3 regions of the Microbacterium sp. YJN-G genome follow, and region 2 is predicted to be linked to each of the others. Evidence: predicted binding sites of a transcription regulator. Region 2 holds the regulator's gene; each other region holds the start of a gene.
What was found. The regulator LexA, encoded in region 2, represses DNA repair genes until DNA is damaged. The targets are predictions, from matches to a motif close to TCGAACANNTGTTCGA.

Region 1 (5,337 bases), 580 kb from region 2:
GGCGTACTGAAGTGCGACCAGAAGGCGAGCCGGGTGCCCGGGTGTGCCCACGCGGCGCGGATGCCGACCCCGGTGTCGACCGTGGAGGTGACGACCCGCACGAGGCCGGTCTCGGTGTTGACCGTGACGTCGGCGGATGTCTCGGGCGGGTGGTTGCGCACGATCGCCCACACGAGGATCGCGAAGAGCACCCCGAGTCCGGCGATGCTGCCGAAGGTGATGGTCCAGCTGGTGGAGTGCAGCAGCGCGGCCAGAGGCAGCAGGGCGACCAGCTGACCGGCCTGCCCCGAGATGCCGGTCATCTGCACCATCAGCGGCCCGCGCTGTGCGGGGAACCACGTGGCGACCAGTCGCAGCACGGCGGGGAAGATGGCGGCATCGCCGGCGCCCAGCAGCACACGCGCGACGATCGCGACGCCGATGCTGGGGGAGACCGCCATCACGAACTGCCCGGCGGCCATGAGCAGCATCCCGATCACCATGATCGGACGCGAGCCGTAGCGGTCCAGCAGCACCCCGATCGGGATCTGCATTCCGCCGTAGACGGCGAGCTGCACGACAGCGAAGAGCGAGAGCGTGGCGGCATCCGCCTGGAACCGTTCGGCCGTGTCGACACCGACCGCGCTCAGCGAGCTGCGGTTGGTGATCGCCAGCACGTATGCGGCGACGGCGACGGACCAGATCAGCCAGGCACGCCAGCCGGGAGTGGAGCGGGCGAGGGGAGTGGCGGTCACTCGACCCAGGTTAGCGCTCGGCGGCGCCGGTGAGCGTCACGCGGATGCGGCGTGACAGATCCTGCGCCGGAGCGCAGACTCGACTCATGACTCCGGTGCCCTGGGTGCTGCACGTCGACATGGACCAGTTCATCGCGGCGGTGGAGGTGCTGCGGCATCCCGAACTGGCCGGGCGTCCTTTGATCGTCGGCGGCACCGGCGCGCCGGGGGAGCGCGCGGTGGTGTCCACCGCGTCGTACGAGGCCCGCGCGTACGGGATCGGATCGGGGATGCCGATGAAGATCGCGCTACGCAGAGCGCCGGATGACGCGGTGTTCCTGCCGGTCGACCATGCCGCCTACGAGCAGGTGTCGGCGCAGGTCATGGCGGCGCTGCGCACTCTGCCGGACGTGGTGGTGGAGATCATCGGTTGGGATGAGTGCTTTCTCGGCGCGACGACCAACGACCCCGAGTCGCTCGCGCGAGCCGCCCAGCAGGCCGTGCTGGACGCCACCGCGCTGCAGTGCACGGTCGGCATCGGCGACAACAAGGTGCGTGCCAAGATCGCGACAGGATTCGGCAAGCCGAGGGGCGTGTTCCGCCTGACGGACGCGAATTGGTTCGACGTGATGGGGGAGAGGGAGACGCGTGAGCTGTGGGGCATCGGCGCTCGGGTGCAGAGTCGCCTGGCCGATCACGGCATCCGCTCTGTCCGCGAACTGGCGGATGCCGATGAGGCGGAGCTCGTGGCCGAGTTCGGGCCGACGATGGGCGTCTGGTATCACGGTCTCGGGTTCGGCCGCGGTCCGGCGGTCGTCGACGACACGCCGTGGGTCGCCCGCAGCCACAGCAGGGAGACCACGTTCCCGCAGAACCTCTCGACGCGCGACGAGATCGACGGCGCCCTGCGCGAGCTGGCGCAGGCGGCCTTCGAGGACTGCGCGGCCGAAGGGAGACCGGTTGTGCGAGTGCATCTGAAGGTGCGGTACGCGCCGTTCGAGACGCGCACGCTCGGCCACAAGCTGCCGGCGCCGGTCAGCAGCGCCTCGGAGTTCGTGGCTGCCGCGCTCGCTCTGAGCGCCGGACTGGATGGTGAGCGGGAGGTGCGGCTGCTGGGGGTGCGGGCCGAGATGGCGATGCCCGAGGGAGGCGTCCCCGTGGATCGCACACCGGTGCGGGGGAGGATCTGAGAGGCGGGGGGCGCTGACGCGGTCGTCAGCCGGCGTCGAGATCCGCGCGGATCAGCGAGTGCACCGCGAGGTCGGTGCGTCCCGCGTCGGTGAACCCGGCGTTGCGGGCGACGCCCTCGAACCGGAACCCGGCCTTCTCAGCGACCCGGTTCGAGGCGTGGTTGCCGGGCGCGATCCGCAGCTCGATCCGCTCGAAGTCCAGATCCGTCAGCATCCAATCCGCGACCAGCCGCACGGCGGTGGGCATCCGGCCGCGGCCGCGGTGTGCCGCCGCGGTCCAGTGCCGCGGTGACAGCATGCCTTCATCCTGCCGTGAACGCAGGATCAGCGGCGCGAGCCGGGGTGGCGGAAATCGGTTCAACCTGGGGTTTAAGGTTTGCGGCGTAAGGATGTTCGAATGTCGGTGGTCGCCGGTTGAATGGAATCCATGGAGAACATCGTCGATCGGTTGGAGCAGTGGCAGGCGCGGTATGCGTCGATGCTCGCCGAGGCGTTCTCATCCGACGAGTTCGCCGGCCTCAGCGATGCCGACCAGGTGCGACTGCTGGAGGTGTCGGGGCGCATCCAGCGGGGCACCGAGGCTGTGCAGGTCGAGACGACCGTACACATCCGCGAACGATCGGAGGGACTGCGCGCCGAGCGGCTCACCAGCAGCTATGGATGCGATCGGCCGGCCGACCTGCTGCGGATGGCGCTGCGCATCGACCGCACGGCGTCGAACCGGCTGGTCAAGGTCGCGGGATTCACCGCGCGCATCCGTGGCATCAGTGCGGGGGAGTACCTCCCGGCTCAGTACGACAGCCTGCGAGGCGCGCTTCACGAAGGTGTCATCGGCGTGGCCGGATTCCTGGCCGCGGTCGAGCCGATCGAGGCAAGCCGCGGTCGGCTCGTACTGGAGCAGCGCATCGACGCGGACAGGCAGCTGGGCGCGTTCGCCCGTGGCATACTGACGGACGCCGATGCCAGACCTGTTCCGGAGGGCGAGCGGGCACCTGCACCGACGCCGGACGAACTGGGGCAGCTGGCACATGTGCTGGCCGCGTATCTCGATCCCGACGGGGCCGAACCGCGAGATGACCTCGCTTCGCGCACGCGCGGGTTGGGACTGGGTGCGAAGCGCGACGGGTGCGTGCCGATCCGGGGTTACCTTCTGCCCGAGGTCGCCGCACAGTTGAGCCTGATGTGGGACAGTCTGCTCAATCCGCGCGTGGAGCCGGTCGCGGCTCCGCCGGGCGTGCACTTCGTCGATTCGCAACAGGATCCGTCAGAGGACCCGCTCGTACCGCTCGACGACCGGAGTCGGCTGCAGAAGCAGCACGACGCCTTCGCAACGATCCTCATGGCTGCGGCCCGTGGCGGGGAGCTGCCGGATCTGGGTGGAGCCGCCCCGACCCTCGTCGTCACGGTCGACGCGGAGGACTACGCGTCGGGGGAGGGCTGGGCGGATGTCTCCGGCACCGACGTGCCGGTGCCGATGCGAGTGGCAGCCCAAGTCGGCTGTGCCGGTGGCGTCCAGCGCGTGCTGTTCGATGAGCACGGCCGCATCGTCGGTCTCGGAACGTCGGCCCGCGTCTTCAACGCTCTGCAGCGACGGGCCATCGTCGCGCGAGATGGCGGCTGCATCATCCCGGGCTGCACGATTCCGGCGACCTGGTGCGAACTCCATCACGTCAGGGACTACGCGCTGGGCGGTGAGACCCACACCGACAACGGCGCAAGTTAGCAATACCACCGTTCGCTCCACGTCGTTGACCTCCTGGTAGGTTGACCACATTGGCACTTAGGGGAGTTATCATGGCTCGCGAAACAGACTTTGACCACGACCAAGTCGGCCACTTGCTCGCTGATCACTTGATCGAAGTACCACGCTTTCAGCGTCGTTATGCGTGGACGATCGATAATGTGCGCGAGTACCTCAGCGACCTCGCCGAGGCGCGTGCGAAAGACCGCGACTATTTCGTCGGCACTGTTGTGCTGACGCTCCCAGAGGAAGACAGTTTTCGTCGGCGTGTAGTCGACGGCCAGCAGCGGCTCGCCACTACATCTGTGCTACTCGTTGCGATTAGGGATCGGCTTATCGAGCTGGGAAAAGTCGAGCAGGCCAAGCGCGTAGAGGAAAGATATCTGCGAGGTTACGAGCTTCAGGCAGAGGGTGTATTTGAGCGACTTGCACTCGGCCCGCACGACAGCGAGGCGTACCTCGGACTGCTCAACGGCGAGACTTCGGCGGATCGAGACACCCATCCACTCGTGGCGTCCTACGGTGTTTGCAGGCAGCACGTTGCGGGACTCGCGCCGGACGCGGATTCCTACAGCGCTCTCATGGACATCGTCAACCAGCTAGAGAAGCGCGTCCAGATCTTGGTTGCGGTTGCGACTGGCATCCAAGAGGCCTACGTCATCTTTGAGACCCTGAACGACCGCGGCGCAGACCTCACCACTGCCGATCTTCTGAAGAACTACCTATTCAGCGCTTCGGGCGCTTACCTCTCGACCGTCGAGCACAAGTGGGTACAGCTTGAGTCGGCGTTCGAGAAGCCGGACGACCTTGTTCGCCTGATCCGCTTCGAGCTCATCTCACGCAAGGGCCCGGTTCGGACGAGCAAGCTTTACCGGGCGATTCAGGAGGACATTGGGGAGTCGGGGATCAGCGCGAATACCTACCTCAGTCGACTGGTGAAGGCGAAAGATACTTACGTCGCGCTGCGCGATCCCGACAGTGACTACTGGAAAAGCGAGAAAGTTGACGTCCGGGATTCACTGCTCGCGTACAGAAGGTTCCAGTTCGAGAGCAGCATCCCCGTCGTGCTCGCGGCATTCGCGACGTGGGACTTCGATGACGCCTGTCGACTCCTCAACAAACTCTTGATGTGGTCGGTACGAGCGCTCTTCGCGGGGAACATTGGCGCGAAGTTGGCTGAAGACACCTTCGGTAGCACCGCGGCCGCGATCTCGGCGGGCGCCGCAGTCAACCAGATTGATGTTCGTGCCGAACTGGACAAGCTGATCCCCAGCGATGACCAGTTCAGGGCGGCGTTCAGTCGATATGGCGTGATGCCTGGCTCTCGAGTCAAGTACATTCTGGGGATGATTGAACGCGTCGAGTCCGAACTAGCTGGTCGTGATACGACCGCTCTCGATTGGTCATCGCGCGGTGTGACCATTGAGCACATCCATCCGAAGTCGCTGCCTGGGCAGCTGGGCCAGGGGGCTGCGGCGACGCTGGTTGACACGCTCGGCAACCTCACGCTGCTGGAAAAAAGGCTCAATAAGGGGCTCGGGTCGAAGCTTCCGCCTGAAAAGTCAGAGGTGTACGCAGAATCAGCGTTCACGATGACGCGCCAGCTCAGCGGACTAAACGCATGGAACGCCGGAGCGATCGAGCGACGTATCGACAGGTTGGCAGGGTTGGCCTGTCAGGCCTGGCCCAACGC
Region 2 (5,337 bases):
GGTGTGGTGGGCGTCGATGTGGGTGTCGCCGGTGGCGCGCACGGTGAGGTCGGTCAGCGAGTGCTTGGCGAACGCCGTGAGCATGTGGTCGAAGAACGGCACCGAGGTGGAGATCTCGCTGCGTCCCGTGCCGTCGAGGTTCAGCTCGACCTCGACGGTCGACTCGGACGTGCTGCGGGTGCGCTGCGCCGTACGCGGCTGCGGTGCGGTGCCCGTCTCAGGGCTGAGTGCGCTCATGAAGACGATCCTATCGACGCCAGTGCGTCCAGGAACGCGGTGGTCTCGGCCTCGGTGCCCGCTGTGACGCGCAGGTGGCCCGGGATGCCGACGTCGCGGATCAGCACGCCGCGGTCGTAGAGCGCCTGCCACACCGCCCTCGGGTCGTCGACGCCGCCGAAGAGCACGAAGTTCGACCAGGAGGCGTGGGGGGTGTAGCCGAGCGCCTCGAGCGTAGCGGTGATGCGGTCGCGCTGCTCGACGATCTCGTCGACCATGCGCAGCATGGTGGCCGAGTTGCGCAGTGCCGCGGTCGCCGCCGCCTGGGTGAGGGCGCTGAGGTGGTACGGCAGGCGCACCAGGCGTAGCGCGTCGATGAACGCGGGGTCGGCGGCCAGGTACCCGACCCGGGCGCCGGCGAACGCGAACGCCTTGCTCATGGTGCGCGAGACGGCCAGCCGCGGGCGCCCCGGCAGCAGGGAGAGAGCGGATGCCGCATCCTTGGGCGCGAACTCGTGGTACGCCTCGTCCACGATCACGATGCCGCGGGCGGCCTCGTAGACGGCCTCGACGACGTCGAGGCCGAGAGGGGTGCCCGTCGGGTTGTTCGGCGAGCACAGCAGGATCACGTCGGGGTCCGCGTCGCGCACCTGCGCGGCGGCATCCTCGGCGGTGATCGTGTAGTCGTCCTCGCGCGTGCCCGAGATCCACCGCGCCCCGGTGCCCTGCGTGATCAGCGGGTACATCGAGTACGTGGGTGCGAAGCCGAAGGCGGTGCGCCCGGGGCCGGCGAAGGCTTGCATGATGTGCTGCAGCACCTCGTTCGAGCCGTTGCCCGCCCAGATCTGGTCGGCGGTGAGACCGTGCCCGAGGTAGCCGGCGAATGCCTCCCGCAGAGCAGTGAACTCGCGGTCGGGGTAGCGGTTGACGTCGGTGAGGGCGAGGGCGATGTCATCGAGGATGTCGCCGACCACGGCATCCGGCACGGGATGCGTGTTCTCGTTCACGTTCAGCGCGACCGGCAGCGGCGCCTGCGGCGCGCCGTAGGGGGTGAGCCCGCGCAGATCAGCGCGGAGGGGCAGCTCGTCGAGGGAGGTCACCCCTCAATCGTAGGACGCCGGATCGGGCCCCTTCCCCGCGTGACGCCACTGGTCGTCGCGCGCGTGGGCGCGGATTCTGCCCCGTTCGCGTCAGCGCGCGTACTCGACAGGGATCGCGATCTCGTCGCCGATCTGGATCATGCCGGTGCTGAGGTTGTTCAGCCGCTGGATGTCGTCGATGACATCGCGCGGGTCGTCGTTCGGTGCGACCGTGGAGGCGATCGACCAGAGCGTGTCACCCGGCATCACGGTGACGGTCTGGAACTGCACGTTCGCCGCCTGGTCCCCCGAGGCGAGGGCGGAGCCGCCCGCGAACACGGAGAAGGCGAGGACGGCGACGACCGGTGCCGCGGCGAACGCGGTGAGGACGCGGCGGCCGCGTGCGGTCAGGCGCAGGCGGGTGCGGGAGGCCGACCGCGCACCGGCGGACACGCGAGCGATCGCGGGGACCTGGATGCTGATGGTGCTCATGTGACGCTCCTCTGTCTTTCCCCGCGCGCCGGCGGGACTGGTACAGCTTTCGCATCCGGCATCCGGCCGGGGATGCCGGATGCGAAGCTGTGTTCCGAACTTATCTTCGATATCGAACATCTGTCAAGAATTCTTCGACAATCGACCCGAATCCATCCCGACACGCTCGAACAGATCTTCCGTTTTCGGTGATTCCTCGGATACGGTTTCGATATGGAGAGCCCATCACGGGCCACCGACATTCGAACCGGACGCCCGCGCTGGCGCGGATCCGCACCGGACGGCACGCATGAAGGAGCACCGATGAGCGACATCCCGGCCCCCGCCTCCGAGGCTCCGCGCACCCGGCGGCGCAAGAGCCTCAGCGCCAAGCAGATGGCGATCCTCGAGGTCATCCAGACCTCCATCGCGCGGCACGGCTATCCGCCGAGCATGCGCGAGATCGGCGATGCCGTCGGGCTGAAGTCGCTCTCGAGCGTGACCCATCAGCTCGGCCAGCTCGAGCTCAGCGGCTACCTGCGCCGCGACCCGGGCAAGACGCGCGCCATGGAGGTGCTCATCGACCTGCCGGGCACGAGCGCCGAGAACCCCGCCGACACCGCGCCCGCCGTCGGCGATGCCGCCCTCGTGCCGCTGGTCGGGCAGATCGCGGCCGGCGTGCCCATCACGGCCGACCAGCAGGTGGAGGAGATCTTCCCGCTGCCGCGTCAGCTGGTCGGCAAGGGCGAGCTGTTCATGCTGAAGGTCAACGGCGAGTCGATGATCGACGCCGCGATCTGCGATGGCGACTGGGTCGTCGTGCGCACGCAGAACGATGCGGAGAACGGCGACATCGTCGCGGCCATGATCGACGGCGAGGCGACGGTGAAGGCGTTCCGCCGTCGCGACGGCCACACCTGGCTGCTCCCCCGCAATTCGGCCTTCGAGCCGATCCTCGGCGATGAGGCCGTCGTGCTCGGCAAGGTCGTGGCGGTGCTGCGCGCCGTCTGATCTCCCGCCGAAACCCCTCAAGGTTGTCGAAACCCCTCCTGAATCTCGCAATTCAGGAGGGGTTTCGGCACTGCTGAGGGGTTTCGGCGTCTGACGACGCGTCTGACGACGAGACTGACGACGTCGCGCGTGACGACGTCGTCAGTCCCACTTCACGCGTCAGGCGGGGACGACCACGTCCTCACGCACGCGGCGGGTGGCCTCGACGATGTTGCGCAGCGAGGCGACCGTCTCGTCGTAGCCGCGGGTCTTCAGACCGCAGTCCGGGTTGACCCACAGCTGACGCAGCGGCAGCTCGTCGACGGCGCGGCGCAGCAGCGACTCGATCTCGGCGACGCTGGGAATGCGGGGCGAGTGGATGTCGTACACACCGGGGCCCACGCCGTGGTCGAAGCCGTACCGTGCGATGTCGGCGACGACCTCCATGCGGCTGCGGGCGGCCTCGATCGAGGTGACGTCGGCGTCGAGCGCGCGGATCGCGTCGATGACCACGCCGAACTCCGAGTAGCAGAGGTGCGTGTGCACCTGCGTGGGAGCGGCGGCGCCGCCGGTGGCGAGGCGGAACGAGCGCACGGACCAGTCGAGGTAGGCGGGCTGGTCGGCCTTCTTCAGCGGCAGCAGCTCGCGCAGCGCGGGCTCGTCGACCTGGATGATGGCGATGCCCGCGGCCTCGAGATCGGTGATCTCATCGCGCAGCGCCAGGGCCACCTGGTTCGCGGTCTCGCCCAGCGGCTGGTCGTCGCGCACGAACGACCAGGCGAGGATGGTGACCGGGCCGGTGAGCATGCCCTTGACGGGCTTGACGCTCAGCGACTGCGCGTACGCCGCCCACGACACGGTGATCGGGGCCGGGCGCGACACGTCGCCCCACAGGATCGAGGGACGGGTGGCGCGCGAGCCGTAGGACTGCACCCAGCCGTTCTCGGTCACGGCGAAGCCGTCGAGGTTCTCGGCGAAGTACTGCACCATGTCGTTGCGCTCGGGCTCGCCGTGCACCAGCACGTCGAGGCCGAGGTCCTCCTGCAGCGCGACGACGCGGTCGATCTCGGAGCGCAGGAAGTCCTCGTAGTCGTCCTGCGGCAGCTCGCCACGTGTGAACTGGGCGCGCGCACGGCGGATGTCACCGGTCTGCGGGAACGAGCCGATCGTGGTCAGCGGCAGTGCGGGCAGGTTCAGCGCCTGCTGGGCGTTCTCGCGCTCCTGGTAGGGGGCGCGCGAGAAGTCGTCCTCGACGAGCGCACGCCGGCGCACGGCGCCGTCGCGCACGCCGGGCGCCTCGCGGCGGTCGGCGAGGGCTGCGGATGCGGCATCCAGTTCCGTCGCGACGGCCTCGCGGCCCTCCGCGAGCCCGCGGGCGAGGGTGACGACCTGTGCGACCTTCTGGTCGGCGAACGCCAGCCATGACACCAGCCGCGCGTCGAGCTTCGACTCGTCCTCGACATCGTGCGGTACGTGCAGCAGCGAGGTCGAGGTCGAAGCGGCGACGGTACCGGCGCCGAGGGCGCGCAGCGCCTCGAGCTTGCCGAACGCGCCGTCCAGGTCACCGCGCCAGATGTTGTGTCCGTCGATCACACCGCCGACGAGCACCTTGCCGCCGAGATCGGGCAGCGAGGCGGGCACGGCACCGCGCACCAGGTCGATTCCGATGGCCTCGATGGGCGCCGCGGCGAGCACGGCGAGGGTCTCCCCCAGCTCGGCGTACGGGGCGGCCACGAAGATCGACGGGCGCTCGGCGGCGCCGCCGAGCACGGCGAGGGCGCGCTGCGCGGCATCCGCCAGCCGGCCCGTCGAGGCAGGCAGCGACTCGCTGACCAGCGCCGGCTCGTCCAGCTGCACCCACTCGGCTCCTGCGGCCTTCAGTGCCGCGAGCAGCTCGACGTAGACGGCGACGACGTCGTCGAGGCGCGAGAGCGGGTCGAAGCCCTCAGGCGCGTCGTCCGATGCCTTGGCCAGGGCCAGGAGCGTGACGGGACCGACGATGACGGGGCGGGTGCGCAGTCCCGCTGCGGCGGCCTCGGCGACCTCGCGCACGAGGCGGTCGCTCGAGAGCGAGAAGACCGTCTCGGGGCCGATCTCGGGCACCAGGTAGTGGTAGTTCGAGTCGAACCACTTCGTCATCTCGAGCGGGGCGCGGTCGCCCTCGCCGCGGGCGACCGTGAAGTACGCCGGCAGGCCGATGGTGCCGTCCTCGTCGCGCAGGTCCTCGAAGCGCGCGGGGATCGCACCGACGGTCACGGCGGCGTCGAGCACCTGGTCGTAGAACGAGAACGACTCGGGGATCGACGAGTCGTCACGTCCGAGGCCGAGGCCGGCGAGGCGCTCGCGGTTCGCGGCACGCAGCTCGGCTGCGGTGGCCTCGAGCGCGCTCTCATCGATGCGGCCGGCCCAGAAGGCCTCGACGGCCTTCTTGAGCTCGCGGCGACGGCCGATGCGGGGGTAGCCGAGGATCGTCCCGGTGGGGAAGGCGGTCATGGGGTTCCTTTCGATGCGGAGGAGAGCTGCGGCTCGGTCAGGATGCCGGCCTGAGCGAGGACGTCGAGCACGGTCTCGTGCTGGTTGA
Region 3 (5,337 bases), 280 kb from region 2:
TCCCGGCGGTGCCCAATCATGTCGCGATCGTCATGGACGGTAACGGACGGTGGGCGAACCGCCGGGGCCTGAACCGCATCGAGGGGCACAAGGCGGGCGAGGAGGTGCTGCTCGACGTCGTCGCCGGGGCGATCCAGGCGGGGGTGAAGCACCTGTCGGTGTACGCGTTCTCGACCGAGAACTGGGCGCGCTCTCCCGAGGAGGTGCGCTTCCTCATGGGTTACAACCGCGATGTGCTGCACCGCCGGCGCGATCAGCTGAACGAGTGGGGCGTGCGGGTGCGGTGGGCCGGGCGCAAGCCGCGGCTGTGGGGTTCGGTGATCAAGGAACTGCAGTTCGCCGAGCAGCTCACCCGCGACAACGATGTGCTGACGCTGACGATGTGCGTGAACTACGGCGGACGGGTGGAGCTCGTCGACGCGGTGCGCGCCCTCGCCGAAGAGGTGAAGGCCGGCCGGATGAAGCCGAGCGCGATCACCGAGAAGCAGATCCGCCGGAACCTGTACGTGCCGGACATGCCGGATGTGGACCTGTTCCTGCGCAGCTCGGGGGAGCAGCGCACCTCGAACTTCCTGCTGTGGCAGTCGGCCTACGCCGAGATGGTCTTCCTCGACACGCTCTGGCCGGACTTCTCCCGCGAGGAGCTGTGGCGCGCGATCGGGATCTACCTCTCCCGCGACCGCCGCTTCGGCGGTGCGATCGACGCGCCCGACGCGTCCGTCTGACCCCTGTCGCAGGGGCATGTCTTCCGCTGGGTCCCTGAGCCTGTCGAAGGGCCGCTGGTTTCTGGTGAGTGCCCGGGCTGCGTGAGGTCTCCCTTCGTTCGCAGAGCGGGCTCCTTCCCGCTGCGCGGGCCCCTCCCGATGCTCACTCCGGGAGACCTCACTCCGCCCTCGTCGTGTGCTCAGGCTGGGTCGCTGTGCCGCTTGGGTCCCTGAGCCTGTCGAAGGGCCCCAAGCCCTAACGTTCAGCAGCCGGGTCCGTCGGGATCTTCCGTGCAGGTGTGCGCGACGAGCGCAGTGTGCGCTTCGTAGATGCGGATGTCCTGGCCGGCGCCGGTCGTGGTGAGTTCACCGGTGATGGAGAACCAGCCACCGCCGAGGTCGATCTCTGCGGTGTAGGCGACGTCGACGCGAGCTGTGTAGGTGCCGCGTTCGGTGTAGGTGTGGCTGGTGTCGGTGGGAGAGAACTGCGGAAGGCGGAGCGCTTCCCAGCTCTGTCCGCCGGTGGTGGTCCGTGTCGTCTGGCCGTCGCCGTAGTGGAAGGTGAAGGACGCCGGGGTGAAGCGCACGGTGATCGGGTAACCGAACAGCTCGCCCGTCTGAGTGTGAGTGGTGGCGGCCGTGACGAAGTTGGTGGGCAGTCCAGCCACGCCGAGATTGTCGGGCTCACCCGCAAGGGAGCTCGGGTCTGGGGCGAAGGATGCGAGGTCGGTGATCGTGATCGGCGGGATCGAAGGGGCCGGTTCGTCGTCTTCGGGGTCGACGCGGTTCAGTGCGTCCACACACCGCATCATGAGATTCCAGTCATCGTCGCACTGCGTGAATGGGTCGGGTCGGGGCTGGATGTTGACCACGGGAGTCGCGTCGTCCGTGCTGTTGTCCGGCTCGGCATCGTCGGAGCTCGACTCTCGGGGCTCGTTGGACGAACCAGGTTTCTTCCAGGTTCCCGATGCCTCTACTGATTCGTCGGTCTTCTTGACCGTGCACTCTCCGAGTTCCTGCTCCAGCAAAGAGCACGGCTTGGAGTCACTGGCGGTGGCCGGTGCTCCCATCGCCACGACTGCGACAGCGCAGATCAGCCCGGTTACGACTCTGCTGATGCGCATGACTCGTCCTCTACTGCCTGCGATTCGGCAAGCAGGATTGCTTCGCCATCGATGATGAAGGTCACGTCGAGCGCGTAGCGATCCGGGCGGGTCGGCGAGACGACGGACTTCCCGTTGACGTCGACGATGTCCGTTTCGCTCACATCGCTGCAGATGCGTGCATTTATCCGGTCGGGGCGCTCGTAAGACTGCCCTTCGAAACTGACCAGCTTCGATGCCCCGTGGCGGGACAACTCCTCTGCCTGCAGTCGCGAAATCGATTCGCGCTCCGATGCCGCATATCGACCGGTGACATAGTCACGCGTGGCATCGAGCGCCGATCCGTCCGCGAGGTCGATGGCGTTGTAAACGGCAAGATACTCCCTGTACGTCTCTTCTGCCGCAGCGAATGCTTCCTCGTCGGACGAGAACAGTGCGGTCTCTGTCGGTTCCGGCTCAGGCTCGGAGGCCGGTGTGCACGCGGCGAGCATCCCGAGGCTGAGCAGGCCGGCGGACAGAGCACCGAGGGCGCGGACGGACGATGCGGCGTGGGTCACCCGGCCACGGTAGCCCGAACCACCCTGTGCGCGCAGGACTTATCCACAGGTAGTCGGCCCCGTCAGAACGGGGTGTGTTCAGATGACGGCGTCCAGTCGATGCCGGCTCCAGAGGAGGGGCCGGGATCACGGCCGGGCGGTCCGGTCGGGACGAACATCACGCGACGGGGCGGGGTGTCAGTGTGCGTGCGTCCGGTCGGACTGGTCCATTGGATGGACCAGTCGGGAAGCTGACGGGCGCTCCAGCGGTGCTCGTCCGGGATGTCGGGGTGCTTGAGCGCATGGTGCGTCTTGCAGAGGTAGGCGAGGTTGTCCAGCGAGGTCTTGCCGCCCTTGGCCCAGTCCAGGGTGTGGTCGAGTTCGCAGCGGTGGACGGGCATGCGGCATCCGGGGAAGCGGCAGTGCTGGTCCCGGGCGCGGAGGTGCCGGCGCATGGCGGCGGTGGGGGTGTAGGTGTCGGTCTGGGTGACGAATCCTTCGGGATCCAGGAAAAGGCGCGTCCAGCTGGTCGCGGTGCCGCCGAGGCTGCGGGCGACGGCGGGGTGGAGGGCCCCGTGTCCATCCAGCTGTGCAGGACGGTCGTCGACGCCCGTGAGGGTGCTCGCGTCGATGGTGACCTGGATGTGGGCGGTGATGTTGTGCAGTCCGTCGCCGAACACCTCGGACGGGGAGGCAGCCAGGAGCAGGTCGGTGAACAGTTCGGCGCGAATCCGGTCGAGGGAGCGGGTGTCGGCGGGGATCTGGATCGGCTGAGGTCCGGCGGCGATGATCCGGTCGACCGCGGCGTCGTATGCTGCAGCCGCCTCAGGGTCTTCCAGCGGCCCCGGTTCGGGGATCCAGCTCCCGACGACGCCCGGTTCGCCGGGGGTGAATGGGTCCCTGGTGAAGGTGTCGGCGACGCCGAAGATCACCGAGTCGGCGGGGGTTCCGTCAGGGAGAAGGTCGGGTTCGTCGACAGGGAGGACGGGAGTGCGGTCTTCGGGGTGCTCGCGCAGATGGGTGGCCTTCTGGGTGAGACGGTCCATGATCGCCACGGCGATGTGGGTGGGCAGCAGTGCGCTCAGGAATGACAGCTCGTCATCGTAGGGGCGGACGGTGATGTACTGATCATCCAGCGCCTCCTCGTGCCGGTCGGTGATGGTCTGGGGCGCCAGGGCCGCAGCCAGCTCCCTGACGTGGGCGCGAGTGCGGGCGGGTGCCTCGGCGGTCGCGAACTCCAGCGCCGCCGCTTCGAACAGCGCCCGCACACCGTCATCGAGAGTGCCGGCGTGGATCGCCTGGGTCAGCGGGCGGGCGGCGCGCAGGATCTCCCGGACGTGCGCCGCCGAAACGGTTCCGGCCTCGAACGCGGCACGCAGCGTTGGGAACTCGTCATGCAGGGTCCGGGCGTCGCCGAACGCCTGCTCCACGGTGCCTTTCGCGACGCGGCCCGCCGAGGAGAACTCCGCCACCATGCTGCGGCGGATCGTCTCGCGGTGCATCGGGGCGTCGGCCGCATCGGCATCAGCCAGCTCCGCCCGCCGCGCCAGGACCGCGGCTGCTTTCGCCTCCCACGCCGCGACCTGACGGCGCGCTTCGAGCCACTCGTCGAGCAGGGCTTCCTTCTCGACGTGGCGAGGGAGAGGGGCGGTGGACATGACTCCAGTGTAGTACAGATGTTCGAATTAGGGTAGGAGTTCGGGAGAAGAAGTTCGGGAAACTTCCGGGGCGCAGCTCGGCCCTTCGACAGGCTCCGGGACCCAGCGGGAGGGGGCAGCCCTTCGACAGGCTCAGGGACCCAGCGGGCGGGCGTGTGCTGGCCCTTCGAGAGCCTCAGAGAGCCAAGTGCGTCAGCGGACCCGGCGGAGCCAGCGGTCGAGCTCGCGGGGGTGGCGCAGGCGCACGACGACGAGGTGGGGGAAGAGGTCGAGCTTCTGCGGCATCCGCTCGGTCCAGAAGCCGCGCGTGCGACTCTGCCACGCGAGGATGTTCTCGTAGGGATCTCGCGTGGCCAGCAGCCGCCACAGCGGCTTTTCGACGTTGCCGTTGTACATCCGGGTGCGCAGGATGCTGCGGCGCAGCGTGCGCGCCAGCAGCCGGCGCCGCACCACCGGCCACGGATAGTCCAGCCAGACGGCGAGCTGCGCGCGGGGCGTGAGGATGTCGTCGGTGCCCTTGCTGGTGTACTGCCATTCGGTCACCCAGCGATCCGCAGCGGCGAAGGCGCGCACCTCCTCGAGGAACTCCGGCCGCGGCTGCCAGCCGGGGCCATGGTGCAGTGCATCCAGCTCGTGCGCATCCAGATCCCACAGTTCCGCGAGGCGCCGAGCGAGCGTGGTCTTGCCCGAGCGGGTGACACCGGCGATCAGCACGCGCGCGGGCCGGAAGGGCACCGGGTCGTCGGCCCCCAGCATCCGCCCGGTCATGTGACGGATGCCCTCAGCCAGCGCTCGGTCTCGCGCGGATGCCGCAGGCGCACGATCGTCAGACCGGGGAAGCCGGTCTCGATCGACGGCATCCGCTCCGTCCACTTGTGACGGGTGCGCCTCTGCCAGTCGAGGATGTTCTCGTCGCCGCGCACCGTCAGCGCCTGCCAGAGCGTCGGCTCGACGTTGCCGTTCCACAGCTTCGTGCGCAGGATGCGGCGCCGCCAGGTACGGCGCAGCAGCCGGCGTCGCACCAGCGGATACGGATAGTCGAGCCACACCAGCAGGTCGGCCCGTCCGGGCAGGACGTCGTTCGTGCCCTTGCTCGTGTACTGCCACTCGGTCACCCAGCGGTCGGTGGCGGCGAAGGCGCGCACGTCATCGAGGAACTGCGGGCGCGGCGTCCATCCTGGCCCGTGATGCAGCGCGTCCAGCTCGTGGTGCGCCAGATCCCAGCGCTCGGCGAGTCGCACAGCCAGCGTGGTCTTGCCCGCTCCGGTCACCCCCGCGATCAGGATCCGCTCCGGCCGGTGCGGCAGGGGATCGTCGGCGGTGAGCACCCGAAGAT

Region 1: a site for LexA is predicted at 2,285-2,300, ahead of H7694_RS07415 (HNH endonuclease signature motif containing protein). Genes of this name have one in related genera too.
Region 3: a site for LexA is predicted at 4,012-4,027, ahead of H7694_RS08980 (HNH endonuclease signature motif containing protein). Genes of this name have one in related genera too.

What each region holds. Positions count from the first base shown of each region.
Region 1 covers NZ_CP060402.1:1,572,930-1,578,266, reverse strand. Annotated here, with positions in the region: gene H7694_RS07430 (MFS transporter) at 1-734, opposite strand, end outside; gene H7694_RS07425 (DNA polymerase IV) at 821-1,903, shown strand; gene H7694_RS07420 (GNAT family N-acetyltransferase) at 1,929-2,201, opposite strand; gene H7694_RS07415 (HNH endonuclease signature motif containing protein) at 2,331-3,626, shown strand; gene H7694_RS07410 (DUF262 domain-containing protein) at 3,698-5,337, shown strand, end outside.
Region 2 covers NZ_CP060402.1:2,150,888-2,156,224, forward strand. Annotated here, with positions in the region: gene hisB (imidazoleglycerol-phosphate dehydratase HisB) at 1-237, opposite strand, end outside; gene H7694_RS10360 (histidinol-phosphate transaminase) at 234-1,316, opposite strand; gene H7694_RS10365 (LysM peptidoglycan-binding domain-containing protein) at 1,407-1,787, opposite strand; gene lexA (transcriptional repressor LexA) at 2,091-2,777, shown strand; gene metE (5-methyltetrahydropteroyltriglutamate--homocysteine S-methyltransferase) at 2,937-5,249, opposite strand; gene H7694_RS10380 (methylenetetrahydrofolate reductase) at 5,246-5,337, opposite strand, start outside.
Region 3 covers NZ_CP060402.1:1,866,702-1,872,038, reverse strand. Annotated here, with positions in the region: gene H7694_RS08995 (isoprenyl transferase) at 1-725, shown strand, start outside; gene H7694_RS08990 (hypothetical protein) at 968-1,828, opposite strand; gene H7694_RS08985 (hypothetical protein) at 1,807-2,364, opposite strand; gene H7694_RS08980 (HNH endonuclease signature motif containing protein) at 2,427-4,001, opposite strand; gene H7694_RS08975 (AAA family ATPase) at 4,194-4,769, opposite strand; gene H7694_RS08970 (AAA family ATPase) at 4,766-5,329, opposite strand.